DNA from 2 places in the Robertmurraya mesotrionivorans genome. Region 2 is predicted to be linked to the other one. Evidence: a T-box and tRNA genes for the amino acid it is inferred to sense, from the RefSeq annotation. Region 2 holds a T-box; the other holds one or more tRNA genes.
What was found. The T-box of region 2 lies ahead of pheS (phenylalanine--tRNA ligase subunit alpha). A T-box ahead of a tRNA ligase gene usually reads a tRNA of that ligase, here a tRNA-Phe.
Positions count from the first base shown of each region.

Region 1 (6,310 bases), on a different contig from region 2:
TAATAACAGTGACAGAAGAGCTTTCAGCTGCGAAGCTCCTTGAAGATACTGGTGGCGTAAGCTATTTAAGTGAATTAGCTGGTTCGGTTCCGACAGCTGCTAATATAGAATACTATGCTAAGATAGTTGAGGAAAAATCATTACTTCGACGATTAATCCGTACAGCAACCACCATTGCTACAGACGGTTATACGCGTGAAGACGAAGTTGAAGTTTTGTTAGGAGAAGCAGAGAAAAGTATTTTAGAAGTATCCGGCCGAAAAAATGCGGGTGCTTTTCATAATATAAAGGACGTCCTTGTCCGAACATATGACAATATTGAAGTCATGAATAATCGTGTTGGGGAAGTAACGGGTTTAGCAACAGGGTTCTCAGAGCTTGACCGTATGACAGCAGGGTTTCAACGGAATGACCTAATCATTGTAGGAGCACGACCATCCGTTGGTAAAACAGCCTTTGCCTTAAATATTGCGCAAAACGTCGCATCAAAAACCGGTGAAAATATTGCTATTTTTAGTCTCGAGATGGGTGCTGAACAGCTTGTGATGCGTTTGCTTTGTGCAGAAGGAAATATTGATGCACAAAGGCTTAGAACGGGTTCATTAACAGACGAGGACTGGGGTAAGCTAACGATGGCTATGGGGAGCTTATCGAATGCTGGAATCTTTATTGATGACACCCCAGGGGTAAGAATTACAGATATTCGTTCAAAATGTCGCCGTTTAAAGCAGGAACATGGCCTAGGTATGATTCTGATTGATTACTTGCAGTTAATACTAGGAAGTGGGCGATCTGGCGAGAACCGTCAACAAGAGGTATCAGAAATCTCCCGTTCCTTAAAGGCTCTTGCTCGTGAGCTGAAAGTACCTGTTATTGCCTTATCACAGCTTTCTCGTGGAGTAGAACAGCGTCAAGATAAGCGTCCAATGATGTCAGATATCCGTGAATCAGGAAGTATCGAGCAGGATGCCGACGTAATTGCCTTTTTATATCGTGATGATTATTATGATCGTGAATCGGAAAGTAAGAACATTATCGAAATCATTATTGCGAAGCAGCGTAATGGTCCGACTGGAACAGTATCGTTAGCGTTTGTGAAGGAATATAATAAGTTTGTTAACTTAGAGCGGCGTTTTGATGATAATGGAGTTCCATCTGGAGCTTAATAGATTAGAATAATAAAAGACTAGCAGAACCGGCTAGTCTTTTTTCTATGAAAAACGAATTAATTACGAACAAAAAATATTAATCTTACAAAAATCGTTCGGGTTTTATTGACTTTTAGCGGTTCACATTGGTAAACTAATGATGTTTGATTGCACGAAAAAAACTAAGTTACCTTTGGAGGTGCTGTTATATGTCATCAGTAGTTGTAGTTGGAACACAATGGGGAGACGAGGGAAAAGGAAAGATCACAGACTTCTTATCAGAAAATGCAGAAGTGATCGCTCGTTACCAAGGAGGAAATAATGCCGGCCATACGATTAAGTTCGGCGGAGAAACGTATAAGTTGCATTTAATTCCTTCTGGAATCTTCTATAGTGATAAGGCTTGTGTGATTGGAAATGGAATGGTTGTAGACCCAAAAGCTTTAGTAAAAGAGCTTGCTTACTTACATGACAAGGGTGTTACAACAGATAATCTTCGTGTGAGCAACCGTGCACATGTTATTTTGCCTTACCATTTGCGCCTTGATGAAGTAGAGGAAGAAAGCAAGGGAGCAAATAAGATTGGTACTACGAAAAAGGGAATTGGCCCAGCTTATATGGACAAGGCAGCGCGTATCGGAATACGTATTGCTGACCTTCTTGACCGTGAAGTGTTCGAGGAAAAGCTAGCACGTAACCTAGAAGAGAAAAATCGTTTGCTTGAGCGTATATATGAGACTGAAGGCTTTAAGATTGAAGATATTCTTGATGAGTATTACGAGTATGGTCAACAAATTAAACACTATGTGTGTGACACTTCAGTTGTGTTAAACGATGCACTTGATGAAGGACGTCGCGTTCTCTTTGAAGGTGCTCAAGGAGTTATGCTTGATATTGACCAAGGTACATACCCGTTTGTTACATCTTCAAATCCTGTGGCAGGTGGAGTGACGATTGGATCGGGTGTAGGTCCTACGAAAATTAAGCACGTAGTTGGGGTATCTAAGGCTTATACGACTCGTGTAGGGGACGGTCCTTTCCCAACGGAATTAGATAACGAAATTGGTCACCAAATTCGTGAGGTGGGCCGTGAATATGGTACAACTACGGGACGTCCGCGTCGTGTCGGTTGGTTTGATAGCGTAGTCGTCAGACATGCTAGAAGAGTAAGTGGAATTACAGATCTATCTCTAAATTCCATTGACGTGTTAACAGGTATTGAAACATTAAAAATCTGCGTGGCGTACCGTTACAAAGGGGAAGTAATTGAAGAATTCCCGGCTAGCTTAAAAACATTAGCTGAATGTGAGCCAGTCTTTGAAGAGCTGCCAGGCTGGACGGAGGACATCACAGGCTGCAAATCACTTGCTGAGCTACCAGCAAATGCTCGTCACTATTTAGAGCGAATTGCACAGTTAACAGGTATTCCATTGTCAATTTTCTCTGTAGGTCCAGATCGTACACAAACGAATGTTGTGTTAAATCCATGGAGACAAAGCTAATCAAATTAATCTCAATATTCGCCACTGATCGTAGTGGCGAATATTTTATTTAAGTAAAATGAATTTTTTTATAAAAACATATTGCAAACTATAAAGCTATTATGCTAATATAAAAAACGTCGTCATAATATGTCGAATAAGCACATGGCCCCTTGGTCAAGCGGTTAAGACACCGCCCTTTCACGGCGGTAACACGGGTTCGAATCCCGTAGGGGTCATCACACTATTCCAATCTCTTCAAAGGCAAGAGGTTGGAATTTTTATAAATACATAATTATGGCTCAGTAGCTCAGTCGGTAGAGCACGATGAATAAGCTCCAAAGAAAAGACATCCAGCGTACCGATTTGAAAAATCGGGACGAAGGACAGAGCAATACATATCTAGGGTTAAATAATAAATGCGGCTCAGTAGCTCAGTCGGTAGAGCACGATGAATAAGCTCCAAAGAAGAAACATCCAGCGTACCGATTTGAAAAATCGGGACGAAGGACGAAACAATACATATCTAGGGTGAAATATTAATTACGGCTCAGTAGCTCAGTCGGTAGAGCAAAGGACTGAAAATCCTTGTGTCGGCGGTTCGATTCCGTCCTGAGCCATCTATGAAAGAGGAGTTTGTCCTATGACAAATTCCTCTTTTTTGTTACAGAGATGTAATATTCAAGTAAATTTCTTCCAAGAAATTTGTCGAAAATAGCCGTAGTGATTTTTCTAAGAAATGAAAGCGTTTCTTTTGGAAAAGCTGTTATATCAATGTTTTGCTAGAAAACCTACGCAAGATATCATTCTATTCATTCGACTAGCTTTTGTAATATAATGTCATTAATTATACATTTGTGTTACATATCAGGTGCTAGTAAACTCTTACTGGCTTATTTATGGTAAAGTAAAGAAGTCTTATTATGCAATAATATAAAAATAAAAGAGTTAAAAGCACTAAAAGTGTTTTGTTGCGCTAGTCTAGGAGGATTAGAGAATGGGTTTTTTCAATAAGAGACTTTCCGAACTAACGATCAACACATCTAATAGTCTAAAACCTACAATAAAAATGGCAGCTATTTCAGCAATGGCAATAGGAGCATTTACATTTGGTGTAAGTACTGCATCTGCTAGTGGCTCTAATTTAAGCACCGTATACTATGTATATATGAATAAAGAATATGTTGGTACTGTTTCTGACAAAGAAGTGGTTCAAGAAATTCTAGATGAAAAAGTAGAAGAGTTTAAGCAATCATATACAAATTTAGATTTAGCAGTTGATTCACAACTTACATATGTTTCAGAGCAAGTGTTTAGTTCTAGTGCTAAAACAAATGACGAAGAAGTTGCAGAAATCATCCAAAGTAAACTGGCCGTTCAAGCAAATGCTTCAGCATTAGTTATTGATGGAAAAGCTGTAGCTTACTTAAATAGCGAAGCAGAGGCGGATCAGGTGTTAAATGCTTTGAAGCTAAAGTATGTTTCACAGGACCAACTAACAGAGTTGGAAACTCGTAAGGCAACTCCTGAAGTGGTATTATCTCCTCTAAAGGAAAATGAAGTTCGTCTATTAGACGTTTCATTCACAAAAGAAGTTTCACAAAATGTAGAAAAAGTTACTCCAGATAAAATACTAACTGTTGAGGAAGCAGTTACCTTTTTAACTAAGGGTACATTAGAAGAAAAGAAATACTCTGTGAAAGAGGGAGATGTGTTAGGTGGAATCGCCTCAGCACATGGAATGGAAATGTCACAATTATTATCCATTAACCCGGGTATGACAGAAGATAGTGTGTTAAAGATTGGGCAAGAATTGAATGTAACCTTCCTGCAACCCCTTCTTCAAGTAGTAGTAGTGAAAGAAAAAGCAAAAAAGGAAACAATACCATTTGCTAATCAAGTAATAGAAGATGAAGCAATGTATAAAGGTGATACAAAAGTAGAACAAGAGGGAAAAGAAGGGGCTCGTGAGGTAACATATAAAGTCTCAGAGCAAAATGGAATCCCTGTAGCTCAAGAGGTTACAAGTGAACAGGTCCTTCAAGAACCTGTTAATTATATTGTTAGAAAAGGAACAAAAGTTGTACCATCTCGTGGTGACGGGTCCCTTGCATGGCCTGCAAATGGAGGTTATGTTTCCAGCCAAATGGGCTTTAGATGGGGCAAACAACATAAAGGTATAGATATTGCACGACCTAGCAGTGGAACCATTAAAGCTGCTGACAATGGAACAGTCGTATCTGCTGGGTATGATGGCGGGTATGGAAACAAGATTGTCATTGATCATAATAACGGAATGCGTACGGTTTATGCGCATTTAGCTTCAATCAGTGTAAGTGTTGGCCAAACAGTTGTTAAAGGGTCAGCTATTGGAGTGATGGGTTCAACTGGAGATTCAACAGGTGTCCATCTTCATTTTGAAGTTTATAAAAATGGTAGTTTAGTAAATCCACTAAATTATGTAAATAGATAATATATTAATACCTCTAGTGAAAACTAGAGGTTTTCTATTTCTTAATGAAGTGATATGCCTGCTAAAAGCGTGAATTCAATGGCATATCATGATAAAGTAAGGATTATGAACAGTAAAAATAGCGGAAGATAAAATAAATATTACAGTCAACTAAAGGAGCTATGAAATGGAAAAACGTATACTAGTTGTCGACGATGAAAAACCGATTGCAGATATCCTTCAATTTAACCTTAAGAAGGAAGGGTACGACGTATATTGTGCATATGATGGGAACGAAGCATTAAAGATGGTAGAAGAAATTATGCCAGACTTAATCTTATTAGATATTATGCTTCCTCAACGTGATGGAATGGAAGTATGTCGGGAAGTTCGTAAAAAATATGAAATGCCTATTATCATGCTAACAGCAAAGGATTCTGAAATTGATAAAGTTCTTGGTCTTGAACTTGGTGCAGATGACTATGTAACAAAACCATTTAGTACAAGAGAATTAATTGCTCGTGTGAAAGCAAATTTAAGAAGACATCAAACAAATTTAAGTCAGCAGGAAGAAGATGAGACAAATGAGATTGAACTAGGCTCATTGACGATTCATCCAGATGCTTATATTGTTTCAAAGCGCGGTGAGATGATCGAGCTTACTCACAGAGAGTTCGAACTGCTTCACTACTTAGCCCAGCATATCGGACAAGTGATGACGAGAGAACATCTATTACAAACCGTTTGGGGTTACGATTATTTTGGCGATGTTCGTACAGTCGATGTGACCGTTAGAAGACTTCGTGAGAAAATTGAAGATAACCCAAGTCACCCAACATGGATTGTGACAAGAAGAGGGGTTGGATACTATTTACGAAATCCTGAGCAGGAGTAATCAGTAAATGAAAAAGGTTGGGTTCTTTCGATCTATTCATCTTAAATTTGTCATGATTTACGTATTGTTAATATTAATTGCAATGCAAATCATCGGTGTTTATTTTGTTAGGCAGCTTGAAAACACATTGTTGAGAAATTTTGAAACCTCTATTGAAGAGAGAGTTAATCTTTTAGCCTATTACTTAGGGGAAGAGCTAGGCAAGGAACGTAATCCAGATGATGAAGGGCCAACTATCGAAGAGGCTGTTAAGAACATACTGTCTGATTTAAATACGACAGATATAACAGAGGTTCGTTTAATAGAGGCTAGTACTCAAAAAATAATTGGCACA
Region 1 covers NZ_JBPCCH010000027.1:7,001-13,310, forward strand. Annotated here, with positions in the region: gene dnaB (replicative DNA helicase) at 1-1,166, shown strand, start outside; gene ACRX5O_RS22795 (adenylosuccinate synthase) at 1,358-2,650, shown strand; tRNA gene ACRX5O_RS22800 (tRNA-Glu) at 2,797-2,868, shown strand; gene ACRX5O_RS22805 (hypothetical protein) at 2,957-3,088, shown strand; tRNA gene ACRX5O_RS22810 (tRNA-Phe) at 3,177-3,249, shown strand; gene ACRX5O_RS22815 (peptidoglycan DD-metalloendopeptidase family protein) at 3,627-5,102, shown strand; gene yycF (response regulator YycF) at 5,269-5,976, shown strand; gene walK (cell wall metabolism sensor histidine kinase WalK) at 5,984-6,310, shown strand, end outside.
Region 1: it encodes a tRNA-Phe, which carries the amino acid that the T-box ahead of pheS (phenylalanine--tRNA ligase subunit alpha) is inferred to sense. The anticodon was not compared.

Region 2 (6,310 bases):
ATTCGTTCAATCCTTTACTTCTTTAGTTCACTTTCTAAGCGCTCAAGTTGATCCTTTATTTTCAGATAATCATTTACAGCATTCACTGCTGTAAGAACTGCAAGTTTTGTACTATCAAGTGAGGGATTCTTCTGACCAATTTCGCGCATTTTATTATTTACCAAAGAGGCAACCAATCGCACATGTTCAACATTTTCGTTACCTACAATTACATACTGTTGCCCGTATATTTCAACCGTTGTGCGCTTTTTTTCTGCTTCAGACACAGCATTGCCCCCATTCATAAGAATCCTACACTATATCATAACATGAATATTATTTGGCTGGGAAGTTAAGAATGTCAAAATCACACGAATCAAGGAAAAATATGTATTTTATTGGAGAGTGTAAAATGAGTCAAGTCGTATTAAAACAGTCTGGGGAACAAATAAAAAAGATGCAGGATCACTACCAACAAAGCCTTTTACCTAAAATACCACCAGGTGGGGTGTTTGCAGCAAAAGTTTCCGGTTGCTCCATTACAGCATATAAATCAGGAAAAGTGCTATTTCAAGGTCCCTCATGTGAGTTTGAGTCGAATAAATGGGGAAGTGCTGAAGCTTTACCAGTCACGAAGAAAAAAGAAGCTCCTAAAAACACAAACCGGCTCCCAGAGCAGTTCGAGACCCTCTCTGTAATTGGCTCGGATGAGGTTGGTACTGGTGATTACTTTGGACCAATTACGGTCGTAGCTGCTTATGTTAAAAGAGAGCATATTCCCCTTTTACGAGAGCTTGGTGTAAAGGATTCAAAAGGACTAAAGGATGATCAAATTACAGCAATCGCTAATCAAATTAAGCATGTCATTCCTTATAGCTTATTAACTTTACATAATGAGAAATACAATCAGCTTCAGCAATCTGGAATGTCACAGGGGAAGTTAAAAGCACTTTTGCATAATAAAGCCATTGGCCATGTACTGAATAAAATCGCACCAGAAAAACCGGAAGCTATTTTAATTGATCAGTTTGCTAAAGAAGAAGTGTATTATCAATATCTTAAGGGTCAGAAAGTAATCCAGAGAGAAAATGTGTTTTTTTCAACAAAAGCAGAAAGTGTTCACTTGGCTGTGGCAGCGGCCTCTATTTTGGCACGTTATGCATTTGTTCAACATTTTGAAAAGCTTTCAAAGGAAGCTGGATTTGTTATTCCAAAGGGTGCTGGTGCACAAGTAGATGTGGCAGCCGCAAAATTAATACAAACAAAAGGAAAAGATAGCCTTCCACATTTTGTTAAGCTTCATTTTGCCAATACAGAAAAAGCATGGAAACTAATTACAAAAAAATAAGAAAAGGAGCATCCTGAAAAAATGGATGCTCCTTTCTATTTATCCTCTTAATACGGCTCCTGCCTGTTCCTCCACAGCATGTAATACTTTTTCATGTGCTTTGGTTACTTCTTCATCAGTTAGTGTTTTTTCTGGGTCATAATATCTTAAAGAAAATGCAATGGATTTCTTTCCTTCTTCCAAGCGATCTCCTTCATAGAGATCAAACACAGACACATCCTTCAGTAGGTTGCCACCAGCTTCTGTAATAATGTCAGAAATCTTACCTGCAACCACTTCCTTGTCGACAACCAATGCGATATCGCGTGTGATGGATGGATAACGAGGAATGGATTCGTATCGTAATGGAGCTATCTCAGCCTCAAGTAAGGCTTTCAAAGAGAGTTCAAATACATACGTTTCTTTCAAATCTAATTCTTTTTGAACGTTTGGATGAATTTGTCCGACAAAACCAATTTTCTCATTATCTAAAAGAAGATCAGCTGTTCTTCCTGGATGCATCCCTTCTACCGTCGCTTGACGGAATTCCACTCTTCCTGTTAGGCCTAAACGAGCGAGTAACCCTTCGAGCACTCCTTTAAGAACATAGTAATCAACGACTTTCTTCTCACCCTGCCATGGTTGCTGATGCCATAAGCCAGTAATTGCTGCCGCCAGATGTTCCTTCTCTTCTGGAAGCTTATCTTGTTCTGTCGCAAGGAACACGGCACCTGTTTCATATAATGCAATACTATCATTTTGACGAGCAGAATTGTATTTTACGACCTCTAAGAGCTGTGGCAAAATACTTAGACGTAGTACACTTCGATCTTCACTCATCGGCATCGCAAGCTTAACAGGTTCACGGTTATCTAGAGCGAATTGAGTTGCTTTTGCCTCATTTGTGAGGGAGTAAGTGACCGCTTGGTATAATCCAGCACTTTCTAAGTAACGACGAACAATTCTACGCTTCTTCTGATAATCACTTAATTTCCCTGGCGTAGAAGCACCCTTCGGAAGAGTTTTAGGGATGTTGTCATAACCGTAAATTCTTCCAACTTCTTCCACCAAGTCTTCCTCAATCGTAATATCACCACGTCGAGTAGGTACGGTTACAGTAATTTCGTTTCCTTCAACGGATGTCGTAAATTGAAGACGAGCAAAGATGTCCTTAACCTCATCCATAGAAATATCGGTACCAAGTACACCATTGATTTTTTCTAACGTAATGGAAACAACGGCCGGTTCTACTTTTAGAGCATCCGCCTCGACTGATCCTTCTAATACTTCTCCGTTCGCATACAGTGCTAATAGCTCAGCTGCTCTTTCTGCTGCAGCTCTAACACGATTTGGATCCACACCTTTTTCATAGCGAGCACTCGCTTCACTGCGCAAGCCATGATCCTTGGAAGCTTTACGAATGGGTGCTCCAACAAAGTATGCAGACTCCAGTAATACGGTTGTCGTCCCTGCTTCTACCTCAGAATTCGCTCCACCCATCACTCCTGCTAATGCAACTGGTTCTTTCCCGTTTGTAATTACGAGATGGTCTGTTGTTAATGTACGTTTTGTATCATCAAGTGTTGTCATGCTTTCACCTTGATGAGCACGACGCACGAGGATCTCTTTTGAACCAAAACGATCATAGTCAAAGGCATGAAGCGGTTGACCATATTCCATTAAAATATAATTTGTAATATCAACTACATTATTGTGAGGACGAACACCCGCTGCCATAAGGCGTGTTTGCATCCATAATGGAGAAGGACCAACCTTTACGTTTTTAATTACCTTTGCGACGTATAATGGATTGTCTTCCGGAGCATCCACCGTAACAGAAATATAATCGCTAGCCTTTTCACTAGTTGATGTAACCTCTGGCTTTGGAAGCTTTACTTCTCTGCCCAGAATCGCCGCAACCTCGTATGCCACACCTAACATACTTAAGCAATCTGCTCGATTTGGCGTTAACCCTAGTTCTAATATTTGATCGTCACGATTTAATAACTCCAGCGCGTCGTCCCCAACAGTTACCTCATTTGGGAATACGAAGATCCCTTCAGAGAATTCCTTGGCAACAAACTTGCTTTCCACTCCTAGCTCCTGTAAAGAACAAATCATTCCGTGTGACTCTTCACCACGCAGCTTTGCTTTCTTAATTTTAAAGTTCCCTGGAAGAACTGCTCCAACCTTAGCAACGATTACATGTTGACCCTTGTCGACATTGGGAGCACCACAGATAATTTGAACTGGCTCTCCTTCTCCAACATCTACTAGACATTTATTTAACTTATCGGCATTTGGATGCTGCTCACGTTCTAACACATGACCAACTACAAGACCCTTCATGCCTTCATTAAGGATTTCAACGCCTTCCACTTCAATCCCGCTTTTTGTGATTTTATCCGCTAGTTCAGTAGCAGTGACACCTGATAGGTCCACGTACTCTTGAAGCCATTTATAAGAAACAAACATCTCTTGTTATCCTCCTATTCGTGTATCGAAAATTGCTTTAAGAAACGAACATCATTTGTATAGTAATGACGAATATCATCGATGCCGTATTTAAGCATTGCGATTCGTTCAGAGCCAATTCCAAACGCAAATCCCGTATATTTCTTCGAATCGTAACCAGCCATTTCAAGTACATTCGGATGAACCATACCAGCACCTAGGACTTCAATCCAACCGGTTCCCTTACATACGTTACATCCTTTTCCACTACAAATCTTACAAGAAATATCCATCTCTACAGAGGGCTCTGTAAACGGGAAGAAGCTAGGACGTAAGCGGATCTCTCGATCTTCTCCAAACATCTTCTTCGCAAATACATCTAATGTACCCTTAAGGTCACTCATTTGAATATTTTCGTCAACAACAAGCCCTTCAATTTGCATGAACTGATGTGAGTGAGTCGCATCATCATTATCACGACGGTACACTTTACCCGGGCATATAATTTTTACAGGTCCTTTTCCATTTTGTTTTTCCATCGTTCTAGCCTGCATTGGTGAAGTATGAGTACGCAGTAGAAGCTCCTCTGTAATGTAAAAAGAGTCCTGCATATCACGTGCTGGATGACCCTTCGGTAAATTTAAGGCCTCAAAATTATAGTAGTCACTTTCAACTTCTGGCCCCTCAGCAATTGTGTATCCCATTCCAATAAACAGGTCTTCAATTTCCTCAATAATTCTAGTTAATGGATGATGATTCCCCGTTTTTACTTGGCGTCCAGGGAGTGTGACATCAATTGTTTCAGACGCAAGCTTTTTTGCAACAGCTGCTTCTTCTAAGATCGTTTGTTTTTCTTCTATTGCTTTGGCAATCGCATCTCTTACTTCGTTTGCTAAAGCTCCCATTTTAGGACGTTCTTCAGCTGAAAGTTTCCCCATTCCTTTTAACACTTCCGTAATCGGACCTTTTTTCCCTAGATACGATACACGAATATCATTTATTTCCTTTAAATCAGTCGCTTTCTTTATTCCTTCAAGCGCTTCTTGCTGAAGCTCTACCAAGCGTTGCTCCATGTTACTACCTCCTTATGATTTTTAGACACAATAAAAACCCCATCCCTAGAAAGGGACGAGGTTTAATAGTCGCGGTACCACCCTTAATTAATGTAGGACATCCTTCTTCCTACATTCACTTCATTGCTGATAACGGCTTTAAACCGGTGCATCTTTACACTTCTAATGAAGTGGTCCCGATGCCAACTCGGGAGGTGAACTTCGTTTACTTTTTCTATAAAAATGCTTTCAGTCTAAGGCATTTTTTCCCTAAGATAGATGGTAGTAAACTACTTTTCTCCGTCATCGTTTTTTGTATGTAATTTTTGCTGTTAATTATATTATACTTTTCTGCTTATTTCAAACCCAATTTGATTGAGGATAAGCCTTTATTACGCACGTAAGTAATATAACAAAATTCCTGTTGCTACTGCAACATTTAATGACTCACTTTTTCCATGAATCGGAATGTATAGATTAGCTGTCGTTTTACTTAATAGCTCTTTACTTACTCCGTTCCCTTCATTTCCGACGATTAAAGCGTATGATCCAGTTGATTGTATTTGATGGAACGGTTCGGCATTCTCTAATGCTGTTCCATAAACAGGGATCCCTCGGTCAAGAAGATCGCTTGCCCAAGTAGAGATATCGCCTTTAATAACAGGAAGATGAAAATGGCTTCCTTGGGCAGATCTAAGCACTTTGGAATTATATATATCCACGCTTCCATTGCCAATTACCACAACGTCCACACCAGCAGCATCCGCCGTACGAATCATCGTTCCTAAATTTCCAGGGTCTTGGACAGCATCAATTAAAAGATAAGATGTTCCTTCTGTACTCGATGGCTTTTCTTGATGACATACAGCAAAAATGCCTTGTGGTGTATCTGTTTCAGCCAATTGCTTAATGATATCAGCAGGGACAGATGATACAGGAGTTGCTCCGTAATCAAAGCTTGAAGGAAGATCCATGTTTTCTTGTACAATGATTTCTTCTATACGACCTGCTTTTAGCGCTTCCTCCACTAAATGGAACCCTTCGACTATAAATAGGCCTGTTTTATCTCTTTCCTTTTTCGTTAATAGTTTCTTCCATTGCTTCACCTTTGGGTTACTACTCGAGTGAATATGCTTCAAGGTAAAACCCCTTCTTTCCTTTTTTCTCGGGTTTTCTTATTATAGCGTAACTTAAGTACATAATAATAACAAAATTAGAAAACATATTAAAGAAAATGAAGAAGGAGTGGGTAAAAATGAATCTTAACTTAAGAAATGCAGTTATTCATAATGTATCAGGAAATACACAAGATGAGCTACGCGACACAATCGTTGATGCCATTCAAAACGGCGAAGAAAAAATGCTTCCAGGTTTAGGAGTACTTTTTGAAGTCATCTGGAAAAATGCATCCGACCAAGAAAAAAGTGAAATGCTACAAACATTAGAAAACGGCCTAAAATAGGGTGTCTGTCACCGCTCGTGGACAAATTCTTTGATT
Region 2 covers NZ_JBPCCH010000001.1:187,067-193,376, reverse strand. Annotated here, with positions in the region: gene zapA (cell division protein ZapA) at 15-284, opposite strand; gene rnhC (ribonuclease HIII) at 392-1,327, shown strand; gene pheT (phenylalanine--tRNA ligase subunit beta) at 1,367-3,781, opposite strand; gene pheS (phenylalanine--tRNA ligase subunit alpha) at 3,796-4,833, opposite strand; T-box leader at 4,882-5,128, opposite strand; gene ACRX5O_RS00945 (TrmH family RNA methyltransferase) at 5,205-5,951, opposite strand; gene sspI (small acid-soluble spore protein SspI) at 6,068-6,274, shown strand.